4 regions of the Haloimpatiens massiliensis genome follow, and region 1 is predicted to be linked to each of the others. Evidence: riboswitches for the same ligand, from Rfam matches in the RefSeq annotation. Region 1 holds a riboswitch; each other region holds the start of a gene.
The links. Region 1 has a riboswitch for cobalamin ahead of C1715_RS15870 (ABC transporter substrate-binding protein). Riboswitches for the same ligand answer to the same signal wherever they lie in the genome.
Positions count from the first base shown of each region.

Region 2: another riboswitch for cobalamin. It lies ahead of C1715_RS01065 (energy-coupling factor ABC transporter permease); the one in region 1 lies ahead of C1715_RS15870 (ABC transporter substrate-binding protein).
Region 3: another riboswitch for cobalamin. It lies ahead of C1715_RS07140 (Ig-like domain-containing protein); the one in region 1 lies ahead of C1715_RS15870 (ABC transporter substrate-binding protein).
Region 4: another riboswitch for cobalamin. It lies ahead of C1715_RS17885 (YitT family protein); the one in region 1 lies ahead of C1715_RS15870 (ABC transporter substrate-binding protein).

Region 1 covers NZ_LT854640.1:1,599,961-1,608,340, forward strand. The annotation lists gene C1715_RS15845 (cold-shock protein) at 1-46, opposite strand, end outside; gene C1715_RS15850 (FMN-binding protein) at 448-1,308, opposite strand; gene C1715_RS15855 (ABC transporter ATP-binding protein) at 1,803-2,525, shown strand; gene C1715_RS15860 (ABC transporter permease) at 2,525-3,709, shown strand; gene C1715_RS15865 (CGGC domain-containing protein) at 3,924-4,244, opposite strand; cobalamin riboswitch at 4,437-4,616, shown strand; gene C1715_RS15870 (ABC transporter substrate-binding protein) at 4,762-5,787, shown strand; gene C1715_RS15875 (FecCD family ABC transporter permease) at 5,836-6,927, shown strand; gene C1715_RS15880 (ABC transporter ATP-binding protein) at 6,928-7,686, shown strand; gene C1715_RS15885 (DUF975 family protein) at 7,911-8,380, opposite strand, start outside.
Region 2 covers NZ_LT854635.1:47,521-55,900, forward strand. The annotation lists gene C1715_RS01060 (ketoacyl-ACP synthase III) at 220-1,230, shown strand; cobalamin riboswitch at 1,308-1,479, shown strand; gene C1715_RS01065 (energy-coupling factor ABC transporter permease) at 1,703-2,437, shown strand; gene C1715_RS01070 (energy-coupling factor ABC transporter substrate-binding protein) at 2,421-2,735, shown strand; gene cbiQ (cobalt ECF transporter T component CbiQ) at 2,719-3,399, shown strand; gene C1715_RS01080 (energy-coupling factor ABC transporter ATP-binding protein) at 3,509-4,333, shown strand; gene hemA (glutamyl-tRNA reductase) at 4,308-5,543, shown strand; gene C1715_RS01090 (precorrin-2 dehydrogenase/sirohydrochlorin ferrochelatase family protein) at 5,570-6,190, shown strand; gene hemC (hydroxymethylbilane synthase) at 6,274-7,188, shown strand; gene cobA (uroporphyrinogen-III C-methyltransferase) at 7,178-8,380, shown strand, end outside.
Region 3 covers NZ_LT854639.1:394,435-402,814, forward strand. The annotation lists gene C1715_RS07125 (DUF4430 domain-containing protein) at 1-723, opposite strand, end outside; gene C1715_RS07130 (prenyltransferase/squalene oxidase repeat-containing protein) at 866-3,484, opposite strand; gene srtB (class B sortase) at 3,547-4,305, opposite strand; gene C1715_RS07140 (Ig-like domain-containing protein) at 4,384-7,248, opposite strand; cobalamin riboswitch at 7,417-7,623, opposite strand; gene C1715_RS07145 (ECF transporter S component) at 7,911-8,380, opposite strand, start outside.
Region 4 covers NZ_LT854640.1:2,072,135-2,080,514, forward strand. The annotation lists gene C1715_RS17880 (M3 family oligoendopeptidase) at 1-1,450, opposite strand, end outside; cobalamin riboswitch at 1,756-1,932, shown strand; gene C1715_RS17885 (YitT family protein) at 2,126-2,971, shown strand; gene C1715_RS17890 (DUF6199 family natural product biosynthesis protein) at 3,457-3,708, shown strand; gene C1715_RS17895 (hypothetical protein) at 3,784-4,293, shown strand; gene C1715_RS17900 (BCCT family transporter) at 5,077-6,597, opposite strand; gene C1715_RS17905 (TrkA C-terminal domain-containing protein) at 6,784-7,407, shown strand; gene C1715_RS17910 (LacI family DNA-binding transcriptional regulator) at 8,082-8,380, opposite strand, start outside.

The DNA.
Region 1 (8,380 bases):
CAAAGCCTTTTTCAGAATTAAACCATTTAACTGTTCCTGTTTTCATTAAAATCCTCCTAAATTAAAACACATTGATTTTTATATTATATATAAAGAGTGTTTAAGTATCTATTACTAGTATACCACAATAACGGGAAAATAACCAAAAAAGTTTTAAAATTATTATTTTAATATATATATTAGAAATAAGCAACAGAAAATTGTAAAAAAAATATTAATACATGGCATAAATTTCAAGACATTATATATTAGTGTGCTAGAGGGCTAGTTTGCCAGATAATAGTGGTCTAGAGTGCTAGAGGGCTAGTGTGTTAGAGAAGGAGGATTTTCCTTCGCGGTGCTACGGAAAATCTTTAATTATAATTATAATACAGTTGGCAGAAAAGCGAAGCTTTTCTGCCAACTAGGCAACTAGCCAACTGAAAATTATGACAAAGTTATAATTTTCTACTTTCCGGCTTTTGAAAGGGCATCATTTACTGCTTCTACAATTCCTCTAGAAGTTCTTGTGGCACCGGATACTAAATCCACTTCTGTAGATTGTTCAGTTACAATTTCATCAGGTATTGTTTCAAAAGGTACTCTAGAAAATCTAGGAGTTTCGTTATCACTGACAATGTCTATTTTAGATATTTTACCATTTTCTATAGTAACCTCTACCACAAGTTCAGGCCTGTATCCTTTGCCTACACCTTGATAGACTCCATCCGTATATTCTTTTTTTGTTTCAATATTGCTATTACTTGGGATATTATTATTATAAGTATTGCTATCCTTTGAATCATTCGAAGCATTTGAATTGGTAGAGGAATTTTTAAAGTCTTGCTCATCATGTGAATCTAAGGTATTGTCTTTATGTGAAGATTTCTCTGAAACATTGATCATATTGTCCTTATGAAAACTCTCTTTACTAGAGTCAAATAGAATTCCTTTAACTGATAATATGTGTAGCACTAAAGTAATTAGGAAGCCTAGGGTTAATACTCTATGAAAAACAATCCAACCTTTTAGTTTTTTTCGTAAAGCCCAATTTATTCCTAGTAAAATAGAAAATATCCAGCAGATAGTTCCCAAATTTAAGCTGAGTACAGGCTCAGACGAATATATTCCGTGAATTAAACCAGTTATTACTACTAATACACCAATAATTATGTGGTGTTTTCTCAAGAACCTATTGAGTTTAATTAAAAATTGGTTTCTATTATTGAAAAAATTTTTATTGGCAACTCTCAGTATATATATTATTGAAGCTAAAATTCCAAGAATTGTACAGATTTTTGCCATACCTATATTTAAAAATAATTCCATAAAATTTTCCTCCTTATTTAGATATTATAATTTTACTATGCAATTTTACTATGTAACATTATAAAGTACTATTGTGACAGTAACTCTACAGAGATGTAAAATAATTGTGAAATATTACTTGAAAATATACACAGTATAGTATAAAGAAATGTTGTGGAAATATAAAGCAAATGTAAAATAAAATATAGTATAAAGTATATTGAAATAAAATGTATAAATGCATATAACAAGATTTTATCTAAAAAGTGACTTAAGTCATGAAATACAATTACTTAAGGTAATTGTAATGAATTATCCATTTTTGTATAATATAATTGGTTGTAAAATTTGGTTATATAGAAGTATAAGTGATTTTTTATAACTAAGATAAATGGTAGCTTGGCTATTTGTTACCTTTTATAGATTGTACTTGAATTTATTTTAAAGCAGTCCATTGCAAAATTAATAATTAAAAAGAGAACGTAATTAACTTAATAACAAGGGGGGGACTAACAGTGATAGAAGTTAAAAATTTAAGTAAAAACTTTAAGGATGTACAAGCGGTTAAAAGTGCTAGTTTCACAGTAAATAAAGGTGAAATAGTAGGACTTTTAGGTGAAAATGGTGCAGGTAAAACCACTACACTGAGAATGCTTGCTACTATGTTAAAGCCTACAGGTGGTAACGCAGAGATAAATGGTTACAGTATTATAGAAAATTCTCAAAAGGTAAGAGGAGAAATAGGAATTTTATTTGGTGGAGATGTGGGGTTATACGATAGGCTTACAGTAAGAGAAAATATAAGATATTTTGCACAGCTAAATGGTATGAGCAAAAAAGAGGCTGAGGACAGCATAAATTATCTAGTAGAAGAGCTAGAGTTAAAGGAATATATGGACAGAAGAGTAGGAAAACTTTCAAGAGGTATGAAGCAAAAGGTTTCTATTGCCAGATCCATTGTTCATAAACCTACAGTAATGCTCTTTGATGAACCTACCACAGGGCTTGATGTAACAGCTGCAAAGCTTGTTCATGATTTTATATTACAGTGCAAAAAACAAGGAAAATCTATTATATTCTCAAGTCATAGTATGCAAGAAGTAGAAAAACTTTGTGACAGAATCATTATTATTAACAAAGGAAAGATTATCGAGGAAGGTACCATAGAATATTTCAAAGACAAATACCAAAGTAGCAGTATGGAAGACATATTTATAAGATTGGTAGGTGATAAATAATGAATATAATATCTATTGTTTATAAAAAAGAATTAAAAGACATGTTTAGAGATAAGAAAACCCTAATAGCAGCTATATTAATACCTCTTCTAATGTATCCAATAATTTTTGGATTCATAGGAAAAGGTATGAAAAGCAATATGGACTCTGTAAAAAAAGAAATGAATATAGTTATGGTAGATAAAGGGAATAGTAAATTAGGACAAATGTTTAAATCTCAAAAGAATATAAAATTAAAGGAATCCAAAGATGTTTTTAATGACGTAAAGGAAGGAAAAGTACTTTTAGGTATAGAAATTCCAGAGGATTTTGATAAAAATATAAATGCAGAGAAAAAAGCGGATATTATTATAACTATGGACAATACAAGTCAAAAATCAACTATGGCTATGTCAGAAATCAACGCTATTATAGACCAGTATTCTAAGGCTGTAGTAGGGGCTAGACTTCAGGCAAAGAATATAGATACATCTATATTAACTCCTATAAACCCAGTTATAAAATCTGCGGAAAAGAAGGAAAATGGAGTAGCTAAAATGATGTTATCATTGCTTCTTCCTATGATGCTTATAATGTTTGCTGCATCAGGTCCTATAGCTTCAGCTACAGATTTAGGCGCAGGGGAAAAAGAAAGAGGTACCCTAGAGCCACTATTAACTACTCAAGCTAGCAGAATGTCACTGCTTTGGGGTAAATTTTTAGCCATAACCACTATGGGTATAGTAACATCTATAGCTTTTATATCAGGATTAGGTATATCTATGAAAACTTCGCCAGAAGCTTTTAATTACGGTGTAGATGGAGCTAAATTCAGCATGGAGCCTAAAACTTTACTTATTATAGCATTAATAACTGTACTTCTTACTATGGTTTTTGGAGCACTAGCTCTTGCTATAAGTATTTACGCCAGATCCTTCAAGGAAGCTCAAACTTACTTGACTCCTTTAAGCTTTATAGGAATGCTTGGTTTTACATCATACTTCATAGAACCTAAAAATATGTCCATGATATTCTTAAATATCCCTGTGGTAAATGCCACAGCAGTTATAAAAGAACTTATCTTGGGAATGTTTAATGCAAAGCATTTAATAATAGTGCTTGCATGGATGCTCCTTTACATTGCTTTATCCATATCTTTTGCAAGATATATGTTTAGTAAGGAAGAGGTTATATTTAGAACTTAAAAATCAAATCTTAAAGATACAAAGATAATAAGAAAAATGTAAGATGTAAGATGGGGACAGTTAAACAGGGGTTGCATAATGTATAATTAAGATAAAAATTTAGTCGGCTGTTGCATTGCGATAAATACTAAAATATATTGTGCAAGTTTAAAATTTGCACAATATATTTTATATAAATTTCTTAATGCAGCAGCTTTTTTAAAAAGATTTAAAATCAATGACTTCCATTAACTACAGTAAATCCTTTGCCTTTTAGAAACTCTTCTATTTCATTATATCTAGAACATTCTACATCTATGCATAAAGCCATATGTACAGTGTCCACATTTACATTGTGAAGCTGATTTATCTTATATTCTAGTTCTTTATTTAAATCTTTTTCACAACCGTTGCAGTGAAAGAATCCACAAAGTTTAACGTCTTGATCTTTATAAATTTCAAAAGCTTTAGATTTTTCATTAAAAGCTTTAAAACATCCTACTCCAGCACATTCATAGGTGATTTTATTACAAACCATAATCGCTATATTTTTCAAAAGACCATCTCCTAACAAAATAAAATTATAGTGAGCTTAATCTAAATATAACAATATAATGGAATTTATTCAATGAAATTTATATAGAAGCAGTATTGACTAATATAGTTAAATCATATAAAATAATTCCGAAAGGTGAATTAAAACTTTGATAAATCAAAAAAAATGAATTAAAACTTGAATAAATTAAAAATGAATATAAATCTTTTGGGTTCGTAAAAGATTAAAAGGGAAGATTGGTGTAAATCCAACACAGCCCCCGCTACTGTAAGCACTACTTGTAAATAAATATGTCACTGATTTAAAATTGGGAAGACTATTTACAGGGTTTCATGTGTAAGTCAGGAGACCTGCCTAATTGAGCTTATTTGCGTTTTACTTCGGAGGGAGGTAGTAGCTGTATATTTTGTTGTGAAAATTTAGCTATCCTTTGGGATAGCTTTTTATTTTATCAAAAATTAATCAATTGAGGGGAGGACAGGTTTAAAGGCAAAAATGCCTTTAAACGAAAAAATTTATGAAAAAGAAAATAATAAGTATTTTAATAGCTTTAGGAATGATGACATCTTTTGCTGGATGTAAAGATGCCAACAAAAATTTAAATGATACGAGTAAAAATGATAAAAAAGTAGAAGAAAAAGGAAAAGAAAAAAGCAGTCAATATCCATTGAACATAAAAAATTATGATGCAGATGGAAATGAATATGAACTAAAAATAGATAAAAAACCAGAAAAAATTATAACTACCAATCAAACAACTACAGAATTATTACTTACACTAGGACTTGGTAAAAACATGGTAGGTACAGCATATTTAGATAATCCAGTTCTACCAGAACTTAAGGCTGAATATGATAAGATACCAGTTTTATCAGAAAAATATCCATCAAAAGAAGTTATTATTTCTAAAAAACCTGATGCTATAGTGGGATGGTCTTCAGCATTTTTTGAAAAAAATCTAGGTGATGTTAAAACATGGAATGAAAAAGGTATGACTACATTTATTCAAAGAAATACATTAGGAAAAAAATGTACAGTAGATAATATCTATAAGGATATAGAAGACTTAGGAAAAATATTTGATATAGAAAACAAGGCTAATGAAGTAATAACATCTATGAAAAAACGAGTAGAAGATGTCCAAAGTAAGATAAAAGGGAAAAAAGAAGCTAAAGTACTTGTGGTTGAAGGTATAAGTGAAAATAAATATTATGCTTACGGACAAAATTCTCTTGTAAATGACATGGTTAAAATGGCTGGAGGAGTTAATGTAGAAACCAATGAAAAAGGTGGAGAATATAGCGCAGAAAATATACTAAATAAAAATCCAGATGTAATAGTGCTTATACATTTTGAAACTCAAGTTAAGGATAACAAAGAAGCAGATGCCCTATTAAATAATAAAGTACTTAAAGATGTAAATGCTATAAAGAATAAGAAAATAATATACACTCCACTTGCAGAAACTTACGCTGGAGGGGCAAGAACTATAAACGGAATAGAAAGACTTGCAAAGGGATTCTATCCAGAATTATTTAAATAAGCAAAAATATTTTAATAAAAGAAAAATTAGAGGAGAATATCTGAAGAAATGGACAAGAAATGTAACGGGGATAAACAAAAGGTGATATTTAGAAAAAAAACATCTATAATGGTACTAGTTACAATTTTAATAGCATTTTTAGCTATATCAGTGATAATAGCCGTAATATTTGGGCCAGTTAAACTTCAAATTAAAGAGGTATTTAGAATAGTTGTATACAATATATTTAAAATACCTATAGGGGATAAACAAACTCTTGTTAAAGGAGTAAGTTATGAAATAGTATGGGGAATAAGATTTCCTAGGATATTACTAGGTGCTATAGTGGGAGCTGGTCTTTCTGTAGTTGGTGTTGTAATGCAAGCTATGGTTCAAAATACCTTAGCAGATCCCTATATACTTGGAATTTCTTCAGGGGCTTCTCTAGGAGCAACTTTTTCCATAATGATAGGAGTTACTAAATTTTTAGGAGGCAACTCCATAGGAATTTTAGCATTTGTAGGTGCCCTAATCTGTTCAATATGCGTATATACTCTATCAAATATTGGAGGAAGATGTTCATCAGAAAAGCTCATACTTTCTGGTGTGGTGGTAAGTGCCATATGTTCCGCCTTCACAAGTTTTATAATATTTATAGCGGGAAACGAAAGGGGCATTAGAAATTTAACCTTTTGGCTTATGGGCAGTTTAGCCAGTGCTTCTTGGAAGAATATTATTTTGCCTGCTGCTATTATAATAGTAGGAACCTTGTTTTTTCTAAGTCAGTTTAGAAATTTAAATGTAATGTTAATGGGGGACGAAACTGCTATAACTTTGGGAAAAGATTTAAATAAATATAGAAGAATATATATTATAATTACAGCATTAATGACTGCTACAATAGTATGTGTAGCAGGAACAATAGGATTTGTAGGACTTATAATTCCACATATTGTAAGAGGCTTTGTGGGATGTGACCATAGAAGACTTATTCCAATTAGTGCACTAGTTGGTGCCATATTTTTAATATGGACAGACGTTTTTTCAAGAACTGTAATGAAGGGTATGGAAATGCCTATAGGTATAATAACATCTATGCTGGGAGCACCTTTCTTCATGTGGCTTATGATTAAAAAATCTTATAATTTTGGGGGAAAATAAATGACTTTAACTGCAAAAGATGTGTGTGTAAATATAAAAGAAAACCAAATTATAAAAAATGTAAATGCAGAAGTTAGAAAAGGTGAATTTATAGGCATAGTAGGACCTAATGGCAGTGGTAAATCAACTTTTTTAAAAAGTATATATAGGGTAATAAAGCCTCAATGTGGTTTAATAAATTTAGACGGTAAAGATATTAGAAAAATCTCCTATAAAGAAACAGCTAAAAAAATGGCTGTGGTAGGTCAATTTAATGAATTTAATTTTGACTTTAATGTAGAAGAAATAGTTATGATGGGAAGAACACCTCATAAAAAAAGTTTTGATGGAGATAACATTGAGGATTATGAAATTATGGAAAGTTGTCTTAAAAAGGTCAATATGGAAGGCTACAAGAATAGAAAGTTTTCAACACTTTCTGGAGGGGAGAGACAGCGTGTTCTTTTAGCTAGGGCATTGGCACAGCAACCTAAAATTCTAATATTAGATGAACCAACCAATCACTTAGATATAAAATACCAGCTTCAACTTTTAAATATAATAGAATCTTTAAAGCTTCAAGTATTTGCAGCGCTGCATGATTTGAATTTAGCTTCTAGATATTGTGACAGAATATATGTTATGAATAAAGGGACGGTGGTTGCTGAGGGAAAGCCAAAAGAAATTTTAACTTCTAAGTTAATAAAGGATGTATTTGAGGTGGAAGCAGAAATTTTTGAGCATCCGGTTACCGGAAGAATGAATATAATGTATTTATAATTGTAATCAACCCATCCAGATTAGAAATAGGGATGGGTTGATTTTTAATATAATAAATTTTTGCTTAACTAACAGTAGATAAGGTACATGAAAATAAATAACAAGTCAAAGATGCAGGTATATTTTGTGTCAGACAAGGAAGCAGGTTCCGCCGCTAGTAGAACTATCGATGGGTTCTGCTGACGCAGTATGACGCAAAATACACTAGCATACTGACTTGTTATTTATTTGAATGTGCCTAAGGCTAATTCTTCATAGAATTCACAATGAGCAGTATTGAAATATGGCGTAACAAATATTCCAGCAATACCTAACGTAAACATAGAAAGTAAACTCCAACCTATAAAGCTAAGATACAAAGTAAATAGCCTACTTTTGTTTCCATCCATTAAATCTTTACTCCTATTAATAGCATCCATTGCATCTATTTCTGGATTATCACTCATAATATAAAGTGCCATGGAATATTTTAAAGCAGCAATAATTCCTGGAATAATAAAAAGCAGCGTCCAAAGAAATATAAATAAAATAGATAAAAGAGATAATGACAAGGCATTTATAAAATATTTAAAATTAGTGAAGGCAAAGAATAAATCTTTAATTTGTGCATCCTCTTTTCTGCATATCTTCAAGAAAAATCTGCTTAAACCTAATAATAATGGACCGTCTATTAATAATATGATTATTCTCACAT
Region 2 (8,380 bases), on a different contig from region 1:
ATTAACAGCAAGCAATAATATTATCGTTTGTAATTATAAAAAATTTAACGATTTTACAATATAATAGTAGATTTATGAGAAAATAATATAGTTATTGAATAATATGCAAAAAATTGATAATATATTTTTAAAAGGTATATATAGTTTCATTAAATATTTAATTAAAATTATAAATATAAATATAAAAGTTTTAAAATAGACGAATGGGAGTGACAGATTATGGGGTTTAGAAATGTAAATATCATAGGCACAGGTGTGTACCATCCAAAGAAAAGGGTAGGAAACGAATTTTTTATTAAACATTTTGACAATAAGGATGTAGACATAAGGGCACTTTTAAATAATCTAGGGAGGAAATATAGATATGTAATCGATAATAAAGAAGAAAATGCATTAACTATGGCGCTAGAAGCCTCTAGGGAGGCATTAAAAAGTGCAAATATATCACCAGAACAATTAGATATGATAGTATTTTCATCAGATACTCCAGAATATTTAACGCCATCTAATGCATTAATAATAAATAAAGAATTAAATGCCCAAAATGCACATATAGTATATGATTTAAATTCTAATTGTGTAGGAATGGTTGTTGCATTGGATCAAGCATCTAGAATGATGAAAACAAACGATGATATAAGATATTGTTTGGTGTGTGGAGGATTATACGTGTCTTCAATAGCAAGAGAAGATTGTAAGTACACTTATCCTGCTTCTGGGGATGCAGGAGCAGCCCTTATATTAGAAGCTAAAGAGGAGAAAACTCTTAGAGGAGTATTAGATTCAAAATATACCACTGTCTCTAAATATTATGATACAATAATGTCTCCAGCTTGTGGTATGACAAAAGCTAGACATAATGATGTAGGAGAATATGAAAAAAAGCAAAGGTGGAGAGGATTTCATTTGGATTTTTTTGCTCCAGAATGGGCAAAGGCAATTACATATTTTTCAAAAAAATTTCATTTTACAATTGATGATATAGAGCTTTTTTTATTATCTCAATATTCAAAGCAATTTATTACGGAAACTGCTAAATATTTAAATATAGAGGATTACCATGATAAATTCACTTATATTGGAGATAAGTATGGATACACTGGCACAACTAGCCCGATAGTAGCTTTTCATCATGCTGTTAAGGGCAAGGATATACCTAGAGGAGCTAAAGCAGTATTTTGTTCTGTAGGTGCAGGAGTAGCTATGTGCTCAGTACTTTATGAATTTTAATTTGGACAACTTATAAGAGAAATTTTTATATACTATTGAATATTTTGACTTTTTGTGGTATCGTTAGATTGTAAAATTTAAAAAAGAAAAATTTAGGTTATTAATATTAAAAGGGAAATTGGTGAAAATCCAATACAGCCCCCGCTACTGTAAGAGGGACGAAAGTTGACTATGCCACTGTATTATACGGGAAGGCCAACAAGTAGAGAGAACTTAAGTCAGGAGACCTGCCTAAGATTTTAAAGTATGCCTTCGGAGGGAAGAGACTACTTATAATTTATTGTATAATTTTAATGGATTAATTCTGTTAAATAGATGATTATAAGAAAAAATTCCCTAACCTATTGGTTAGGGTTTTTTATTTGTGTGTATCTTCTCACCTCAATTATTGAATATATTTATTAGCTCTATTTACTATTTAAATCCTGTGATTTATTTAAAATAAATATAAAAATTAAGAGGGGGATATAAAATGCGTAAAGAAAAACTTAAATTAGCTGCAGCTCTTGCATTACTAGCAGTTATTACGCCTTCCACTGTACAAGCTATGCATATAATGGAGGGATTTTTGCCAGCAAAATGGTGTATTTTCTGGGCTATAGTTACAATACCATTCTTAGTAATGGGAATTAAAAATTTAAATAAGATATTTAAGGAGCAGCCTAATAAGAAAATATTAATTGCTTTAGCTGGAGGATTTGTTTTTGTGTTATCTGCTTTAAAGATACCGTCAGTTACAGGAAGTTGTTCACATCCAACAGGAGTAGGGCTTGGAGCAATTTTATTTGGACCTACAATTATGAGTGTGCTAGGTATAATAGTTTTATTATTTCAATCATTATTACTTGCTCATGGTGGACTAACTACATTAGGTGCAAATACATTTTCTATGGCAATAGTAGGACCTTTAGTATCCTATGCAATATTTAAACTTTTAAAGAAAAACAATGTTAAGACATCAACTTGTGTATTTTTCGCAGCAGCTTTAGGAGATTTAGCTACATATGTTGTTACAGCTACTCAGTTATCTATAGCTTTTCCAGCTACATCAGGAGGTATAGGAGCTTCACTTGTAAAATTCTTAGGTATATTTGCAGTAACTCAAATACCTTTAGCTATAGCAGAGGGACTTTTAACTACTGTAGTTTACAACCTACTTTTAGATTATAAACGTGAAGGGGTGTTAAAAGATGAAAGCATCAACTAATACGGGCACTTCAACAAAAAAGAAGAATATAATTTTACTTTTAATAACATTGGCACTTATTATAACTCCTTTAGTATTTAAGAGCGGAGCTGAATTTGCAGGTGCTGATGATCAGGCAGAAGGGGCTATAACGGAAATAAACCCAGGATATAAACCATGGTTTGAAAGCATTTGGGAACCACCAAGTGGAGAAATAGAAAGTTTACTTTTCTGTGCACAAGGAGCTATAGGTGCAGGGGTTATAGGATATACATTAGGTTATTTTAAAGGAAAGAAAAAAAGTGCTTCTGATAGATAAATATGCATACACCAATAGATTAAGAAATTTTAATCCTATGGCAAAATTCTTTTTTGCCATAGGAATACTAATTTTATCCCTAAATATGAGGGATTATAGATTTAATCTATGTATTTTTCTATTTCTACTGATACTAACAGTAGGAGTTGCTGGAATTCCTTTTAAAAAGTATACTAAACTCCTTTGTATCCCTACAGCTTTTTTAATTGTGAGTCTTATAACTATTTTAATATCCTGTTCTCCTAAAAGGGAATTGTTTTTATGGGCACTACCACTGTCAAAAAATTACATAGGCATAACTAGAGATGCAATTGTTACCTGCAGACATGTATTTTTCAGAGCTATGGCTTGTGTAGCTGCCACATATTTTATGGCATTAACTATACCTATGAATCAACTTATAGTGGTTTTTAAAAAATTTAGATTGCCTAAGGTATTTATTGAACTTTTAATATTAATTTATAGATTTATATTTATATTTTTAGAAGAGTGCAAGGAAATACACACTGCTCAAGAAATGAGATTTGGGTATAATAATAGAAAAAATTCTTATAAGTCTCTTTCGCTTTTAATACGATGCTTATTTGTAAGAGTTATGCTTAAATATGAAGAATTAATTATATCATTAGAAAGTAAGCTTTATGATGGAGAGTTTAAAATGTAGAATTTAAGATGAAAAAGAAAATATAGTAGATAAATGATAATTGCATGGTGATTTAAATAAGATACTCTTAAAACATAACTTTTAATGGATAAAAGAAGGGGATGAAAATATGCTTAGGACGGAAAATTTAACCTATGTGTATGAGGATGGAACTGTAGCATTAGATAATATTAACATAGATATGAATAAGGGAGATAGAATAGGAATAATAGGGGCTAATGGTTGTGGAAAGTCAACACTTTTTTTAAATATCATAGGAATATTAAAACCTAAAAAAGGTTCGGTAATTTATGAGGGTGAGAAAATTCAATATAATAAGAAGTTTTTAAGGAAATTTAGGCAAAAGGTAAGTATAGTTTTTCAAGATCCAGATAAGCAAATATTTTATTCTAATGTGTATGATGATGTGGCTTTTGCTCTTAGAAATTTAGACTTTCCTGAGGATACAATAAAAGAGAGAGTAGAGTGTGTATTAAGAAAAACAGGAGCTTACGAATTTAAGGAAAAACCGGTACATTTTTTAAGTTATGGTCAGAAAAAAAGAGTAGCTATGGCAGGTGTTTTAGCTATGGATAGTGATATAATATTACTTGATGAACCTACTGCAGGATTGGATCCAGTGATGACTGAAAGTGTCACAGAAATAATACATAAGCTAGGAGAAGAGGGCAAGAAGATAGTTATATCTAGCCATAACATGGATTCTATATATGACATATGTGATTATGTGTATGTACTTAGTAAGGGCAAGGTAGTAGGAGAAGGAAGTGTAGAGGAAGTATTTACAAAGGAGGAGCTTCTTAAAGAAGCTGGTCTAAATCAGCCTTGGCTTGTAAAACTTCATAAAAATTTGCAGGTGCCTTTGTTTAAGAACGAGGAAGGTTTTTATAATTATTGGAGGGAACAATATGGAAATAGCAGTAGTAGGAGTTAATCATAATACTACTCCTATAGAAGTTAGAGAAAAAGTTTCTTTTACCGAAACTAAAAAGATAGAAGGAATAAATTATTTACTGGATGGACGCATTAATGAAGCGGTTATTTTATCTACTTGTAATAGAAGTGAAATATACATATGCAGTAATAAGATAAATGAGGGAATAAAAGATGTAGAAAAATTCTATAAGGAATTCTTTCATATAAATCATATACATGACTATATATTTGTGAAGAAAGGTAAAGAGGCTATAAATCATATTTATATGGTGGCTGCAGGCATGGATTCTGTGGTATTAGGAGAGGATCAAATTTTAGGACAAGTTAGGGAGGCTCTAGAATTTTCTATGGAAGTCGGGGGCAGTAAAAAGATACTAAATAAGCTTTTTAGAGAAGCTATAACTGCTGCTAAAGATATAAAGTGTAGGCTTAAGATATCCGAAATACCTCTTTCAACTAGTTATATTGGTATTAAACTTTTAAAAGAGCAACTACAATCCTTAAATGGTAAAAAGGCTCTTATAGTAGGTGCAGGAAAAATAAGTAGTTTAAGCTTAAAATATTTAAAAGAAGAGGGTTTAGATGAAATCTATATAACCAATAGAACTCATGGAAAATTAAAGGATTTGTGTTTTCAGTTTCCGGAGCTTAAGACTATAAAATATGAAGAAAGATATTCTCTTTTAAATGATATAGATATTGTCATAACTGCTACATCAGCTCCACATATGATATTTACTAAGAAGGATATGCCAAACATTAAAAAAGAGCTTTATATAATGGATTTGGCTCTTCCAAGGGATGTGGAGGAAAAGGTTGAAGGAATGAAAAATGTACATCTTTATGATATAGATGATCTAAAGAAAACTTCTGAGGAAAATTTAATAAAAAGAGAAGAACTAGCTAAAGAGGCTTTGGAGATAATAAGAGAAGATGTGGAAGAATTTATAGAGTGGCTTGAAAAGGTAAAGGTTGATCCTGTTATAAAATCTTTGAATGACAGATGCAGTGAAATTCAACAAGATACTTTAGATTACATAAATAGAAAATTAGATTTAGACTGTAGGGAAAAGAAGATAATAGAGAAGATGTTGGGTTCTGCTTTAAAGAGGGTTATAAGAGAACCTATAAAGAACCTTAAGGATATAAAAGAAACTGATCATATGGATACCTATATAGATATGGTGAATAAATTATTTGATTTTTAAGGAGAAGAGATATGTTCTATCCACTTATGATAGATTTGGATAATAAAAAAATAGTATTAATTGGTGGGGGACACGTGTCCCTTAGAAAAAGTAAGAAGTTTTTAGAGTATGGAGCTGAAGTTTATGTTGTTGCTCCTAGCTTTCAGGAATATTTTTCTGTTTTAAAAGAAGCTTATGCAGAAAAGCTTTGTTTAGTTAAAGATAATTATAAAAGTGAATATATAATGGATGCTTTTTTAGTAGTAGCCTCAACTAATTCAAAGGAGGTAAATAGTAAAATAGCATCTTTTTGTGTTGAAAAAAACATACTTTGTAATGTAGTTGATGATATAGAAGATTCAAGTTTTATAGTACCCTCTACAGTGAAAAGGGGCGACCTTTTAATTTCAGTGTCCACTTTAGGGAATAGTCCATCCCTTTGTGCTAAAATAAGAAGGGAGCTGGAACAAACTTATGGTGAAGACTATGAAGAATACGTCAGTTTGCTTGGGAAAGTAAGAAAAATTATTCTAGAAACTTGTAAGGATAATAGTGAGAAGAAAAATATTTTAAATAACTTAGCAAATTTGAAGCTACAAGAGCTTAAGGATTTTTATAAACAATTAAAAATAAATCCTTATAGTTATAAATGTATGAGTGACTTATAAATTACATAATTCCACCACATTGTACCTTTTTGTGGTTTGATCATTTATATATATTCTAATTTAGGAAGGGAGATTTTAAGAGCATGAAAGTAATTGTTGGGTCTAGGGGCAGTAAATTGGCGATTACACAAACTAATTGGGTTATAGATAAGATAAAAAAAGCGAATCCACATGTGGAAGTGGAGCTTAAAGTGATAAAGACAAAGGGAGATAAAATTCAAAATGTAGCCTTAGATAAAATAGGAGATAAGGGTATTTTTGTTAAGGAAATAGAGCAAGAGCTTCTAGAAGGAAAGATAGACATAGCAATTCACAGCATGAAGGACATGCCATCAACTCTTCCAGAGGGACTTAAGTTTTCTTATGTGCCAAAGAGGGAGGACTTTAGAGATGTGATAATTCTTAGAGAAGGGTATAATTCTTTAAAGGACTTGCCACAGGGAGCTAGAATAGGTACAGGCAGTAAAAGAAGAAAATATCAGCTTTTAAAGTATAGACCGGATTTAGATATAGTACCTATAAGGGGGAACATAGATACTAGAATAAGAAAAATAGAAGAAGAAAATCTTCATGGAGTAGTCTTGGCTGCAGCAGGTGTAAATAGATTAGGTATGGATGACAAAATCAAGAATAGAATTTTTTATGTAGACGAGGAAATAATACTTCCAGCACCAGCGCAAGGAATCCTTGCTATAGAGATAAGAAAAGATGATACCAAAATAGAAGAAATATTAAAGCCTATTCACCATGAAGAAAGCAAAACTCAAGCGGAGGCCGAAAGAGGATTTCTAGAGGCCATAGAGGGAAGTTGCCACATACCTGTGGGAGCTTTATGTACGGTAAATGGAGAAGAAATTAGTATAGATGGATTGTTTGGTTTAGAAGATGGAAGTGTAATGGTTAGAAAAATTGTAAAAGGAAAAAAAGAAGAAGCTAGAGAACTGGGACTTAAATTGGCGGAAGAAATCAGAGAGGAGATGAAAAACGTTGAAAGGTAAGGTATACTTAATAGGTGCAGGACCTGGAGATTATGAATTACTTACTTTAAAGGGTCTTAACTGTATTAGAAAAGCAGACATAGTTGTTTACGATAGACTTGCTAATGATAGCTTTTTAAAGGAAACTAAGGCAGGTTGTGAATTTATATATGTAGGTAAAGAGTCTAAAAATCACACTAAAACTCAAGATGAAATAAATGAAATTATAGCAGAAGAAGCTTTAGAGGGTAAAACCGTTGCAAGACTTAAAGGGGGAGACCCTTATGTATTTGGAAGAGGTGGAGAAGAGGGCGAATTTCTTTTAGAAAAAGGTGTGGATTTTGAAGTAGTTCCCGGCATAACCTCTGCAATTGGAGGTCTTTGTTATGCAGGTATACCTATAACTCACAGGGACTATGCATCATCTTTTCACGTTATAACAGGTCACCTAAAGGAAGAAGATAAGGAATTAAACTGGGAAGCACTAGCTAAATTAGATGGAACCCTTGTATTTTTAATGGGTATGGCTAATCTGCAAAATATATGTAATAACTTAATAGAACAGGGTAAATGTAAGGATACACCAGTTGCCATAATAAACTGGGCTACAAGACCGGAACAAAAGGTAGTAACAGCAACATTAGAAACCATATATGAGGTGGTACAAAGAGAAGGAATAAAACCACCTAGCCTTATAGTTGTTGGTGGTGTAGTTGCTTTAAGAGATAAGCTGAACTTCTTTGAAAAAAAGCCTTTATTTGGTAAAAATATAGTGGTTACAAGAGCAAGAACTCAAAGTAGCAAATTAGTAGAGGAGCTAAAGAGCTTAGGTGCTGATGTTGTAGAGTTTCCAACTATAAAAATAAAAGAAATAATTCCTAATGAACAATTAGATAATAGTATAAGATGTTTAAAGGAATATTCTTATGTAGTATTTACCAGTATAAATGGAGTAAATATATTCTTTAAAAGGCTGATGAATTTGGGCTTTGACAGTAGAGTTTTTGGAGGTACAAAAATAGTAGCTATAGGATCTTCTACAGCTAAAGAGCTTACTAAGTACGGGCTTATAGCGGATATAGTTCCAGATAAGTTTGTAGCAGAGGAATTATTTAAGGAATTGGAAAATGTTATAACTAAGGAAGATAAGGTGCTTATTCCAAGAGCTAGTGAAGCTAGAGAAATTTTAGTTGAGAAATTAAGCAAATTATGC
Region 3 (8,380 bases), on a different contig from region 1:
AGATTCTCCCTCATAATACACGGCTCTTCTTCTCTTGTATATTACTCCATCACGTGGAACCATACATTCTTTTCCTTTACGTAAATCTTCCATATTATCTAATATAGTATTACATCTTACAGATAAAATGCAGTAATGTGCTCTACTAGGATCTATCTTTACATCTTGAGGTTCAACAGGCGTTGGCATTCCCTTAGGAGTAGGGTCTGTCATATATTTATCTTTTTTATTAGAATCTGTATGCTTATTAGCCTCTGCAACTAACCTAGCATAATTACTATCACTAGTACTTACCCCTGAAGTTGGCTTTTGAACTAAACTTCTATCTACTTTATTTGGATCATCTTTTTTAAATTTAGGTCTTACTTTACTTTTTTTTGATGACTTATGGTTTGAAGCTGACTTACTATCTGCTGCTTTACTAGTTGTTCCTTTACTAGTTACAGCTTTACTAGCCTCACTTTTACTTTTCTCTTCAGCCTTTTCCTTCTCTTTGTCAACTGGTTTTGATTTACTCTCTGGATCTTGTTTACTCTCTTTAGGAACACTGGAAACTTCAGATTTTCCTTTTTCCGCTACTTGAACAATTTTAGAAGCATTTTCAGCATGCTCATCTGGCGTTTCTACCTTAGCGCGAACCCACGTCACACTTATACACATAAAGACTGCAGCCACAAAAGCTACTATAGATAATCTCTTTTTTGTCATTGTATTTTTTTTCATTAATAATTCACCTACTTTGACAATTTAATATTTTTTAATAGTCTCTTAAAGAGGAGATAGTTAAAATGTTTCATAATATCTAAATACCACTAACTATCTCCAATTTTATTCCTAATTCTAATTAGAAATTACTAAATACATACTATTTCTTTATTTTACATATTGATTTTCTTTTTAGAACAAACAATATTCCTGCACTGCAAACAAACAAAATAACAATAGGCATAGTTTTTGAATTATCGCCTGTTTGTGGAGTTGACATATTTTCATTTTCTATTTGTGCATTTTCATCTTGTACTTCTCCACCCAATGCATATGTGCCTTGTTCATCTTCACCCTGGTTATTTGATGATGATTGTTCATCCTTTATGCCAAGCTTAGAATTTGCACTAATAAAATAATCTGAACAATGATCAATTTCAAATACTGCTTTTCCATCTTTAACAGAAATTTCATTAACTAATTCGCTTTTACCTGTTTTTTCATTAAAATAGTATAAGAAATAATCTCCATCTGCTAAATCAACATCTATAGTTACTTTTGCCTTTCCTGGTAGCTTACCTTCATGATCAAAACTTAAAATAGTAGCATCTTTTGCAATACTTTTAATTTTTCCATAATTTTCAGATGTAAATGAAATCTTTGTATTAAAACTAATAGTTGGATCTGTAATTTCACTACCCTTAAAGCTTATTGAATAGTCCTTACCTTCTATAGTCTTATCTTTAAAGGTATACACTTCGTCAGAACCAATTATATTTTTAAATACATCACTTATTATTGTCTTATTATTTTCAAGTTCATTAATTACTTTTTCTGCAAATAAAACATCCTTATAGTTTTTAACATGCTTTCTATCCTTTTCATTAAGTTTTTCATATTCAGCCTTTAACTCTAAAACAGTGTTTTTATCCTTTAAAGTTATATTCATAGGATATATTTCACTAAAAATTCTATCATCAATTTTCTTTACCTTAGCTTCAATTTCTTCTATCTTTTTCATTAATGACTCTAATTTTTCACAGCCAGTTTTCTTATCTGGTAAATCTGGTAATGCTTTTAGAGCAATTAAAAGTTGAGAAACATTATTTTTATCATCAAGTCCAATATCACTTGGTAATCTGTCAATATTTTCTAAAATCAATTTTAACTTAGCAAGATTTTCTTTTTCTAATTCTTTTTTAAGTTCCTTAAGCTTGCTATTTGCATTATTTAATTTTTCAATATTTGTTACCTTTTTCTTATCAGCATCGCTTAGTTTATTAAATTTTTCATTTATTTCTACTATTTTTTTCTCATCATTTAAGGTAATTGTTTCTGGAAGATTCTTAATAGAATTTATTACATCATTTATCATGGCTTCATCTGTTACCGTGATACTAATTTGGTATTTTTTCACTTCATTTTTTCTATTTTTTATTTCAATCTGTATTTTATCTCCATCCACAGCTTTTATTTCAGAGTTTAATGGTATACTGCTTGTATCATAAGCACCCATTGGTATATTTACAAAGCTAAAACTCTTTACATTGGATGGGATTTCAAGAGAATAGCTTTGTTTATCCTTATCAAAAGCTATGTTGTAATTATTTCCATTACCTTTTATAATGAATTCCTTTTGATTGGTTTCTGGACGAAAATCATATAAATTTCTCATATTATTTCTTAAGCGCCAGTAAGATACCAATCCATAAAGAGTCTGTTCTGTTGCCATACTATTTGATGCATCAGGTTTAGAAGATGGATTTTCAGGATCATACTTATATGAATGTAAAAATCCCCCGTCCCTTTCATTTCTATATTTCATTATTCCATCAATTAGAGTTTTTCCATTTTTTATAAATCTAGAATCTTTCTCGCAGTCAATTCCAATAGAACACAATGCAGTAAGAATTTGAATTGTACTTTCTACATTTTCAGTTCCCCAGCTAGTAAAGTCCCCATCATTATTCTGTCTTGTACCCATTAAATCTAGACCTTCATCTATAATTTGTTTTATAGTTTTATTACACTCTATATAATTTCCTTGTGCGTCCTTAATCTTTTTTGATTTATATGTGTACACCTTATCACTGTTATAATATGGTGCCAAAGCTTGTATAGCCATACCTGTTATATCTACATCAGATACATTTCCCCAAAGAGCAAATCCACCATCTGCTATCTGTTCTTCAAGTACTGCCTTAATAATATCATCCCTTGTATATTTAGCTCCTTCTGGAACCTCATATTTCATGCTGTCCAAAGAAATAAGTGCCCAAATAGCTCCATTTATACCCTGTCCTTTAATTCCTCTTCTTGTAACACAGTTATAAGTTCCATCTGCAATTAGATTTATAGGCTTACCCTCTGGGTCAGTTCCAATCTTTGTAGGATCGCCTCCCATAGCGAGAACTGCTAAAGAAATTCTATGCCACTCAGTACCTTTAACAGCATGCAATTTACCTTTTTCTTTGTATCTTTCAGTAACATTTTTTTCTATAGCAGAAAGATATGCAGCATAATCATCTTTATATCCATATCTTCCAACACCTATTGGAAACCAATCACCTGGTGTGGTTCCTGCCATTGTTAAAAATTCAGGATTTAATAACTTTTCATTTCCCTGCTTTGCCCATTTTATTATTCCTTCAATGGTTTCTTCTAGCTTTGCATTGGAAATAGAATTTACTTTTACTTCCTCTGCAAAAGCATTAGTGGTCATTCCAAGTATCATAAATATCGAAAGTATAATACTTAGTAACCTTTTTTTAATTTTCAAAATATACACTTCCCCTCTAATTTATTACTATGTCAACATAAAACTGTATTAATTATGCTCTATTATTCAACTTTAATTAACTTTCCTTGAACTACAAGCCTAGCATTTTCCCAATCATATGCACAGGTAGACAAAGTAATCATTGTATCCTTACAGTTAAATTCAACATTTCTAAAATACAATGCGGAGCTTTTGATTAACTTTAAATAATTGCTCACTTCTTCATCATTATTAAAATAAATTTTTCTATAATCAAAGTCTGCATTTACAACAAAAACAGAGAAAACTTCAAATTTATATTTTTTAGGAAGAATAGCTAAGTCTACTAATTGATTATTCTTATAAAACTCTTTATTTTTAAAAAGTTTTAAGTCTGCAAACATGCTTCCATCTTTCATGTTATGTCCGTATAAAATTATGTTCTGTCCAGCTAGACTATTATTGTTTAATTTGTTTCTGTAATCAATAAAAATAGTGCCATACTTACTTTTATTCTTTTTAATATCATGTTTAATATAAAATTCATTATTTGCACATTGGACTACTGGATAATTAACTTTACTGTTATTAATCTTTATAATCCCTTTTATGTCACTATTTATATCAATTAAACTTTGCATAATATTTCTATTTTCACTATTATTACTTGATCCATTTTCGATTATTTGAGAAAGCTTTTTGGATAAATTATCATTTAATTTTTTATTATAGTAAAATTTATATCCCATATAAACAAGGCTCGCTGTAGAAAAGAGAAAAGCTATTAGTGCAATTAAAAATAGTATCTTCCTTCCTTTCTTAACCTCTACTTTAAATATCATATTTAACCCCTTTCTCAAAAAACAATCAAAAATCTTTGCTCTATATTTCTTTAGGGCACCAAAGTTTTCATTATGAATTTATATATTTTTATTGTATTTTTTCCTTTTTGAAACAATCAACACTACTAATGTTGCTAAAGCTGTAATAGCTACAATGCTCATCATGAGAATAGGTGACTTGTCTCCTGTTTTAGGTGTTTCCGTAATTTCTGCTAATTTAGGTGTATCTTCAACATCTGCAGCTTTAAATGTTTCTGTAGCTTTTTCTGTTTTATTTGTCTCTGCATTTTCTCCTGATTTTGATTTCTCTGAAGTAGCTTTAGCTTTTTCTGCAATAGCATACAAACTAAAGTGATCTGTTTCAAAAGATATAGTATTACCATTAATAGTTGCTTTCATATCTTGTAGAGTACCATCTTCTAATATTCTGTACACAAGTACTCGACTGTGATCATAATCAGTAGGTATATTCATTGTAACCTTCACTTTACCATTTGGTTGAATTTTTTTCTTCTCACTTTCTAGTGAAATATCGAAGGATTTAAATTTTTCCGAAGTACCCTTTAATGCTGTTTTAATCTTATTGAAAACCGTTGCATTTGACTCTATTACTGGTACTACTACCAGTTTTGTATCCACTGGCACAACATTAGACTGCATTTCTACCTTAATTCCAGTATCTTTGTCTTGATTCTCTACTGGTTTAGTGCTTAGTTTAGGAACTGTAACTTTACAAGTAGCAGTTAAATTACTAACTTTTGCAGTAATAACTGCCTCTCCCGCTTTTAGCGCTGTAATCTTTCCATCTTCTACCTTTATAACTGTAGCATCTGAACTTGTCCATTGTACAGTTTTATCATCTGTGGTATTTTCTTCTTTATAACTAACTATTAAATTTTCCTGAGCATTTTTTTCTAATACTAAAGATGTACTATTAAGTGATATGCCAGTCAAAGGAATCTTTAAATCTTGAATCTTTTTAATTGCATTATCTAACTTTTCAGCATTTGTCACCTTTTTCTGATCATTAACACTTAATTTATCAAATTCTTTCTTTACTTCCATAACTTTTTCTTCATCTTTTAGTGTAATATCCTCTGGTAGACTATCTATATCTTTTATTATTTTTTGTAAATTTCTATTAAGTTCTTCAATGGTCTCTATTGATTTGTTTAACTTTTCAGCATTTGTTACTTTTTTCTGATCAGCACTACTCAACTTATCAAATTGCTTCTTTATTTCCATAACTTTTTCTTGGTCATCTAATATAATATTTTTAGGTAAGTTATCTATCTCTTTTATTACATTTTGTAAAGCTCCATTAATTTGGTGAATCTTTTCTATTGCCTTATTTAATTTTTCAACATTTGTTATTTGTTTCTGAATATCACTGGTTAGATTGTCAAAATTGGACTTTATTGCTATAACCTTTTCCTCGTCATCTAATGTAATATTCTCTGGTAATTTATCTATCTCTTCTATTACAAGATCTTGAATCTTTTTAATCGCATTATCTAATTTTTCAGCATTTGTTACCCTTTTCTGATCACTACTGCTTAATTTATCAAATGCTTTCTTTACTTCCATAACTTTTTCTTCATCTTTTAATGTAATGCTTTCTGATAAATTATCTATATCTTTTATTACGTTTTGTAAAATTTCTTTTATTTCTTCAATCTTCTTAATTGCATTGTTTAACTTTTCAATATTTGTTATCTCTTTCTGAACATCAGCAGTTAGTCTATCAAAATTTTCCTTTACTTTCATAACTTTTTCTTGATCATCTAATGTAATATTTTCTGGTAAATTATCTATATCTTTTATAACAAGTTTTTGTAGTTCAAATTGTTTTATAACTTTATCTAATTTCATATAAATTTCATCTACAGACTTTTGTGTTGCATCCAATTGAGCAGCTATCTTATTTGCCTCGTCATATACTGACTTAATCCAATTTTTTGCTAATATTTCTTCTTTATATTTAGCAGAATTTATAGAAGAAAGTAATGTCATCAATCTATCTTTATTGGCTACTTCATAAAAGTCGGTATTTTCACCACCCATGGCATATCCGCCACCGATATCGGCACCATATCCATATAAAGTAAATTGCACACGAATCACATCTCCATCGGCTGGATAAGAATCAGCAAAACCTACATTTGGGAATACATTATTTAGAGCATACATCCAACCAGACATAAATGTGTAATCAAACTCTCCCAAGCAACTAGCATCATTTAAATTATCTGGTGGCCAGTTACCTTTACTCTCTAAAACAGTTTTTAGTCCTTGTGGTACTTTATCCTCAATATTGACAGGAGCATTCAAAAGTTGTGCTTTATCTTGATCTGTACATCCATGATCAAGTACCCCTCCATCTCCTACTATAGACAAATAAAAGCTATCCTCCAATCTTCCAGTATGTTCATATGAATAACCATGTTCAGTCAAAATACGATCTAGTGCCTGTGCCGCATTTTCACCTTCATAAATTGGAACTTGTGTGGGTTCAATTATAAAACCTCTACCAATTGTTAATGCTTCTACTGTCCAAGTAGCATAACCAATTAACTCACCCTTGGCAGCTTTTTCATATATAATGTTATAGGTTTTAATTGCTTCAATATCACCAGAAAAGGCTCTTACAACAACTGTATTTTTACCCTCTTGACTAAATTTAAGTGTATAGCTTGTTTTGTTTTCGTCATCCCAATTTGGATTTACCTTTTCTCCATTTAAGGTAACCTCACTTGATATTTTTTTGCCATCCAATCTAGCAACAACATCGAAGGTTTTTTTACTACCTTTTAGTGTAGCACCATCAATTAATGTTGTTTCTAAGGAAATTTGTCCATTTTCAACCGCATAGGCTGATTCTGGAACTGCTATTATCAGCATAAACAGCGACAACAACAGAGCCAAGACTTTTTTCACTTTCATTTTTTGTTTCCCCCCTATAAAATATCTAAATTATTAAAACAAAAAAGAGAACCTAAATTCGGTTCTCTTTTAAAACAGATTATTAAAAATTAATTATAAATAACAAGTACTTAAAATAATACTTATTACTTGCATTAAAATAATCAAGCTAAAATCCCACCGATATTGCTTAAATAACAACATAAGGCAGGTCTCCTGACTTGAAATCATCCTACTAACTTAAAGTCTTCCCAGTTTTACCAGTGACTAAGAACATTAAAATATGTTCTTCTATAAGCTTTCGTCTTTCTCACAGTAGCGGGGGCTGTTATGGTCTTTCACCATATTCCCTTTTAATGTACGTTTGAATGTACAACCCTACATCTAATAATTATTCAATTTCAATTGTTTAAATTTAATCATACAACTGTATTATATATCTTATGTATCCATAATACAATATATTTTGAAATATTTATCTTTTATGCTTTAAAAATTACATTACTAGAAATCAAAAAAATTCTATTATCCCAAACTAAATATTTACCATGGTTCCAAAGGTCTTATCCCCAAAAATTTGATGCAACCCCAAGCATAATAGTAATTAGGATAATATCACCTGTATAATATTGTAAACAAAAAAAACGTAAAAGCCATCTCATTTTCATATTGTTTCCATGATTTTAAATATATAATCTATACTTTATCTTTACTCTTTCCATTTTCTTTATCATCTTTTCTCCAAATACAAATAGGAAAAAGGCTGTACCAAAACCATGAACAGCATCATAGGGAGCACCTGAAATGTAAAGCATAGCTAGTGATTTAAAACTTATAGTTACATTTGAAGCTGGTATTGAACTGGCCATGACCATAGCAGCCATATTCATTATGCCACCATATATTATGAAGGTTGTAAAAAAACCATATATAGATAAAGTTATGTCATCTATGGGCAATCTCTTTCTTTGTATAAAAAGTCCAAGCACAAGTCCTACTGCTCCAAATGCGTATAGCCACCATCCAAAAAAAGTTGCCGTAGACTTTGTATAAAGATATATCACATAACCTATTGATATGGATATTATGATACTTAATACTGGACCTACTATAATTTGAAAACTTCTTGATTTTACCTTATCCACCTGGGTTT
Region 4 (8,380 bases), 470 kb from region 1:
ATTGGAATATATGACTTTGTCTAAACCAGAATCCTCCTCTATTTAAGAAATCACTATCTTCATAATCTTTACTTGGCAAGTATTTTTTCTCAATTTCTCTCCAAGCTTTCTTTCTCTCCCCTGGAGTAGCTTCTGGGTTTTCGTATACAAAGTGTTGGAATTCATCTACAGTAACCCCATAAGGTATAAATGTTAAAGCACTTCCTAAATGAGAGAATTTATATTTTAACTCATCTTCCTTAAAGAATAATTTCATCCAAGGCCAAGTGAAAAACTCCATGCTCATAGAATGTATTTCTGCTGCTTCATAAGTTGGAAATGCATATTCTGGTACCTTAAAGTTTCTACTTGAATATGCTTGAAATGCATGTCCTGCCTCGTGAGTAAGTACATCTACATCTCCAGAAGTTCCATTAAAGTTAGAAAATATAAATGGTGATTTAAATTTACCTATGAAAGTGCAATATCCTCCACCAGCTTTTCCCTTCTTGCTAACTAAATCCATAAGCTCGTGTTCTACCATAAATGTAAAGAACTCATTAGTTTCATCTGACAATTCTTTGTACATTTGCTTTCCATTATTTAATATCCAATCAGGATCTCCCTTCGGTACTGCATTACCTGTTAAGAATTTTAATGGTTCATCATAATATTTAAGCTCTTTAAATCCTAATCTTTTAGCTTGTCTTTCCTTCAATTCTTCTGCCACAGGAACTATATAATCTAATACTTGTTTTCTATAATTAGCCACCATCTCTGCATTATAATCGGATCTCATCATTCTTATATATGCAAGCTCCACGAAATTATTATATCCTAATTTTTTAGCCATTCTATCTCTTACTTTTACCAATTTATCATATATTTCGTCAAACTTGCTTTCATTTTCCACATAGAAATTAGTAGAAGCTTCGTAAGCTCTCTTTCTCATTTCTCTATCTTTTGACTGTATGAAAGGTTCAAGCTGAGATAAATTTCTCTCTTCTCCTTCAAACATTATCTTAGCTGAAGCCTTCAGTTTATCGTACTCTGTAGTTAATTTATTTTCTTCCTTTAAATACTCTATTATCTTTAAATCAAAAGATTTTAACTGCATTTCTGCCAATGTGAAAAGCTGTTTTCCCCATTTTCCCTCTAATTCTTTTCTAAATTTTGAATTTACTAAGGTTTCATAGTACTTAGATATTAATCCTTCGTACTCTGGCATATTTTCATCCATAAACTCTTTTTCTTTTTCATAAAATTCATCTACTGTGTTTATGGAGTTTCTTATGCCAACTAATTCAGCCATAGATTCTACATCACTTCTTAGGGAGTTTATTTCTTCCATTATTTTATCTTGCTCTTCTAAAGATGCTGCTTCCCTAAAACTACTAATTAGTTTTGTAAAATCTTTTTCTACTTTTTTCATATCTGGTCTTACATATTGGTAATCTTTAAATTTTAGCATAAATTATTCCCCCTCTTTATTAAACTTTACAATGATACCATTTTACCACACTTAAATCTTTTTTTAAATTTCTATTTTCAGTTATTTTCTCTAAATTCATATTATTTTCACAATTCACGCATATTGGACTTTTATTGGAACCATAAAGACCTTAATGGAAGGACTGAAATGGACCGAATTTTTAAGGATAAATTATAAATAAAGAGATACTAAAGTATTATCCATGTATATCCCTAAAATATAGACAATATGACCATTGTCATACCTCATATAGGGATGTACAATAAAGATGAAATAGAGATAAAACTAAATAATAAGTTTTTGGTTTTCTTTTGAGAAATTAAAAGGGAATGTGGTGAAAAACCACAGCAGCCCCCGCTACTGTAATAGTGGACAACTCTTAACAGCCACTGGTTAAAACCGGGAAGGCAAGAGGCGGAAGAAACTAGAGCCAGGAGACCTGCCTAAAACTTACTGTTAAAATTTTTCGGAGGGAAGAATTACAGAAGTATAATGGTAACATTGTGAGCCAATTTATAGAGTTCTACTTTGTGCTTTATAAAATTATCTCCTAAATGATTAACTGTTATCTGCTGTAATGACTTCGCTTAGAAGTCTTTTTATTTTTCAATTAGTTAAAATAGCACATATAAAACAAAGAAGGAAGGAATTTTTATGAATATCAAAAATTTTAAAAGACTACTATGGGTAAGCTTAGGAAGTTTAATATACGCTTTAGCTATAAATATCTTTATATCTCCACATAAATTATTAAGTGGAGGCATAGCCGGTATATCATTACTAGCTCAATATATGAGCAATATTCCCTCAGGTTATTGGGTATTCATATTAAATATACCTGTGTTTATATTAGGACTCAAAAAGATAGATAAAGATTTTATATTTTTTAGTTTAGTAGGAATGTTAACTATGTCTCTTTTCTTAGTACTAACAAAAGACATCTCTTCTTTGGTAACAATAGACGATCTAGTAATGTCAACCGTATTTGGTGCCGTACTAAGTGGCCTAGGCATGGGAATCATATTTAGAAATAGAGCTTCTCAAGGTGGAACAGACATAATAGCTGTAATCATAAGACAAAAAAACGGTGCTAAAATGTCCACATTATATTTTATACTAAATGGCCTAATAGTAGTTATGGGAGTATTTGCTACAAATTTAAAATTAACATTGTACACAGTATCTCTAATGTATATAAAATCTCTAGTAATTGATAAAGTTATAGAGGGGTTTGACCAAAAGAAAATAGTCATGATAGTTACTTCTAAAGCAGAACAAGTATCTCAAAAAATTATGAACAACATAGGCAGAGGTACCACTTATCTATATGGAGAAGGTGCTTATACTGGAGAAAAGAAAAAAATCATATATTGTCTATTAACAACTAAAGAATTAAATAATGTAAAAAAATTAGTAGATGAAATAGATAAAGAAGCTTTAATATCAATATCAGAAGCAGAAGAAATCAAAGGAAGAGGTTTCCTAAAACCTGCCCTATAAGCATAAATTGCAGGGCAATTTATGGCTTAAGTGTGCTAGTGTGCTAGTGGCTAGAGGACTAGAATTTAGTTGTAGTGGAGAGTTGAGAATTAATAATTAATAGTTAATAATGAAGGTGAATTTTTCTTCATCCCATTACGAAAAATTTGAAATTTAAGATAGCTAATATAATTTCACGTTGTGAAATTATATTAGCTATCTTTTTTGGCTTAACTTAAATCTTTTATTGGCGGTATTCAGTCTAAATACGTAGATATGGTCAAAAACTCTTAAAGGAGTTTTATTATAGTATTTAAAATCTAAAATCCAGTCCGTGCTTAAACTTTAAAAATTACTACTAAATCATTTAACGATTGGTAATTGGGACTAGAGACTAAAAGAAAGGCTACCCCTAAAAAATAATATAGTAAGCCTTTGCTTTTTTCTTACAATTAAATATGTTATAATATGTAATATATATATTTTTTTGTGGGAGGTAACTAATTATGTATGACCCATTTTATAACCCAATCGAAGAAATCCTTGGAAAAATATTTATAGGTGCTTTTTTAATTTTTCTTATTATAATATCAATTCTAGGAATCAAATATCCTAAAGACATATTTATGTTCCGTTTAAAATCAAAATTTAAATTTGGAGCCGAACCTAATGAAAATGCTATAAATTCTACAAAACTATTCTTTAAAATATTTCTTGTAATATGCTTAATATTTTTTTTACTATTAATATTTTTGTAAAAAATCAACTACTTTCTTTATAATTTATTTAATTTCTATATTTTCCTATTTGTATATAGAAGGAGGCCATTTACAGTGAACACATTAAAAAAACTTACGTATAGTAAGAAATTTATTATCTACTTTACTATATTGTATATTGCCATAATTGCTGGTTTAGCAGTGTGTAATATAAATCATATAGATGACTATAAAAACAAAACTCTAGGATATTTTTACAACATAACAACAGTGACTAAAAATAATGAAAAAATGTATAAATGGCATTTAGGTGTACCTAGTAGCAAAGATACGAGATATATAATACAAACATCAGCAAATGAAAAGGAACTTAGAGAGTTTAAGAACTCATTAGATGCTACAGACGAAAAAAAACATGGAATTTTATTAAAAATTTCATGTTTAATATATTTCATAATAAGTCTAATTATTGAATGCAATAATAAAAACATAAAAAATATGCAATTCTTAAAAGGATTTGATGTATCAGCTATAATGTTTATATTTATTATGATAATAGAAACATTCTTCCAACTAGATAGCTTATTAAGGAATGTACTAAATGCCTACAATTTAATACCCTAAAATAATATATTGTGACATAATAAATTGAAGAAAAATCTGATTTTAATTCCGTAATAAATGTATAATTGGGGACTGTTCACAATACGCCAAGAACTTCTAAATGTCTCACAGTTAAAGACCCTAAAGCTTTCAAACTCACTCGTTCCTCGTTCAAACATGAAAGCTTCTTAACGGTTCTTTAACTGTGAGACATAAGAAGTTCTAAGGCTAGTTCAATAGTCCCCAATTCTACATTTATTACTACATTAAAATCAGATTTTTAGTTTAATATGTTTATGGTTGGAGAGAAAAACCCTACTAAAGAATAATTTTCCTCCACTACGTTACGGAAAATCTTTAATTTATAAAACAAATAAAAAGGCTCCCATAATCTTTTTATGCGTAGCCTTTCGTTTAGGACTTAAATCCCGGTTATTAATAATATTTTCACTAATTGGGAGATACAATTAGTCACTTTAATTAGGTACTAGTAAATACATAATTATTAAAATAAAATATTAGATAAAATTTAATATATTTTGCCATAATGCATTAGCTTGTCTAAATTTTAGCTTTAATATTTAGACTATTGAGCTAGCCTTAGAAATTTTTTGTTTTCAAATTTCAATACCCGTTAAGAAGCTTTCATGTTTGAGCGCCGTTAGAAGCGAGTTTGAAAGCTTTAGGATATTAAAATTTGAAAACATTAGAATTTCTTGGCGTATTGCGAACAGTCTAATAAAATATATTTATTGTGGACTTAAAGACAGATTTTTCTTATTGCACTTACGTCACAATATTCTTTTATAATGGTGCTTCAGCCTTAGACTTCACTGTTTTTTTATAAGTTTTACTCTCAAATACCTCTTCCGACAAACTCTTTCTTAAAGATACCATAGACATTATCATGACAAATGCAAATGGAAAGGCTGCTACTATAGAAGCTGTTTGTATCATTTGGAGTCCACCAGCTAATAAAAATGCTATAGTTAATGCAGATTGCAGTATTCCCCAAGTAATCTTCTTAAAATTGCTAGGATTTAAACTTCCTTTACAACTCAACATACCTAAAACAAAAGTAGCAGAATCCGCTGAAGTTACAAAAAATGTACCCAAAAGACATATAGCTATAATTGAGATCAATTTTCCCAAAGGATAGGTATTAATAACAACAAAAAATGCAGTTTCTGCATTTTTTATGGCTGATAAAGCTATACTTTTATCTACCTGAAATCCCATAGTTCCGAATATAGCAAACCATAAAAAGCAAACTATAGAAGGTACGAGAAGCACTCCTAATAAAAATTCTTTTATAGTTCTTCCTTTAGAAATTCTAGCAATAAATATACCTACTGGTGGTGCCCAAGCTATCCACCAACCCCAGTAGAATATAGTCCATTTTTTATACCATTCTCCTTTTACAAATATATTATTATTACTTATTAAAAGATCTTTTGCATACACCCCTAATCCTTGGAATAGTTTTTTAAACATCTCTGATGTAGGGCCTACTATTACAACCAACACCACGAGTATAAGTGCCAATATTAAGTTTAAATTAGACAAACCCTGTATCCCTTTATCTAAACCTGAACATGAAGACATAATAAAGCAAACTGTAACTATACCTATTATAATCAATTGAGTAGTAATGCCCATTGGCACATTAAAAAGATGATTTAATCCTGAATTAATTTGAAGAGCTCCAAGTCCTAAAGAAGTTATAACTCCAGCTACTGTAGCAAATATAGTAAATATATCAATAACATTACCTATCCACCCAGAAGCTTTTTCTTCACCTATCAGTGGAATAAGCAAACTACTCATTAATGCCGGCTTCCCTTTTCTAAACTGAATATATGTTAATGCTAAAGCCAAAACCGCATAACAAGACCAAGCTGAAATACCCCAATGCAAAAATGATTTAGACATAGCAAATGTTTTTGCCTCTTCTGTAAAACCTTGAATATTATGAGGGTGAATGTAGTGATTCAATGGTTCTGCTACACCCCAAAAAATTAATCCTATACCCATTCCTGCACTAAATAACATGGCAAACCAAGACGTTAAACTATATTTAGGTTCATCTTCATCCTTACCTAATTTAATATTTCCATATTTACTAAATCCAATCCATATACAAAATACAAAAAAAGATATCATAACTAATATATAAAACCAGGAAAACTTATTTAATAAGAAATCCAATACCTTGTTATTAATATTTTCAAACCTACGTATATTAAAAAACGCATAAATTAATAAACATACTAAACTAATTAATGAAATATAAAAAACCTTATCTTCTTTTATTTTTTTAATCATACACTTCCCCTTTCTGACAACTTCATTTTTTTATCAGTTCGTTAGTTTTGACAACTTGATTATAACATAAGACATGTCAGTTGTAAAATTTTAGATTTTTCAAAATTTATTTTATTTTTACAATGAATTTTGATATAGTATATAATGTATGAGTATAAAATACCTTGTAAAGTGAGGAGAATTAAAATGACAAATATAGACTCTCCACGATATATTAGAATCGCCTTAGATCTAGCTTATAGAATATATTCAGGAGAATTTAAAGTTGGAGAAAAAGTGCGTGGGCGTTCAACCCTATCCAGTAAATACGGTGTATCACCTGAAACTATAAGACGTGCTATTTCCCTATTAAAAGATATGAATGTGGTAACTGTTTCTGAAAAAAGTGGAATATACATAAAATCTTACGAAAATGCATATTTATTTATTCAAAAATTTAATGATGAAAATAATTTAAAGCAATTAAGACAAAAAATTAAGGAACTTAAAGAAAAAAAGGATAAGATAGAAGTGGAACTTAACAAAAACCTAGATCTACTTTTAGAATATTCAATTCAGCTTGAAAAAGCCGACTCTTCTAATCACTATGAGATAGAAATTCCTAACGATTCACATATAGTAAATAAAACCATATGCGATACAGAATTTTGGAAACACACTAATGCCACTATAATAGCCATAGAGCGAAATAGTGAAATCTATGTATCTCCTGGCCCATATTTTATTTTTAAAGAAGGAGATATAATTAAATTTATATGTAATGAAGCTAACATTAATAAAGTAAGATCTTACATTGAAGTAACTGAATAAGCATAAATTGCTACGCAATTTATGGCTTAAGTGTACTCGTTGGCCAGTGTGCTAGAGGGCTAGTAAAGGATAATTTTTCTTTATTACATTACGAAAAATTTTACAATTTAAAAAAGATAACATAATTTCACAACGTGAAATTATGTTATCTTTTTTGGCTTAACTTAAATTTTTTATTGGCGATAGCCAGCGAAAATACTAAAACTAAAATTTATACAACCCTATGCCTCACGGCAAAATGAATTAAATTTTAGCTATTATGCTATTTTGATAAGTATCATATAACTTTTCGAAATGCTACGCCTAAAAAATATTATGAGCGCCCTCTTTTTTATAAATTAAAGATTTTCCATAGCACAGCGGAGGAAAATAATCCTTTAGTAGGCTTCTCCTCCCAAACCACATACATATTAAACTAAAAATCTGATTTTAATGTAGTAATAAATGTGGAATTTAGGACTATTGAACTAGCCCTAGAACTTCTTATGTCTTACAGTTAAAGACCCGTTAAGAAGCTTTCATGTTTGAACGAGGAACGAGTGAGTTTGAAAGCTTTAGGGAATTTAACTGTGGGACATTTAGAAGTTCTTGGCGTATTGTGAACAGTCCAAAATTACACATTTATTACGGAATTAAAATCAGATTTTTCTTCAATGTATTGCTTCACAATATTCTTACACTGTATCTCTAATTATCAGCTCTGGCTTAAAATAAATTTGTTTTTTTTCATCCATATGTTCTATAGTATTTATCAAAAGCTTACATGCTTCCTTTCCCATATGGTATATGGGTTGACCTATTGTAGTGAGCTCCGGCTGCACAAAGCTTGATATTCTTATATTGTCAAATCCTATTATAGAAATATCCTCTGGTATCCTATATCCTGCTCTTAATAAAACTTTCATGCCTCCTAAAGCCATGGCATCATTTCCATAGAATATAGCATCTACACTTACTTTAGATTTTAATATGC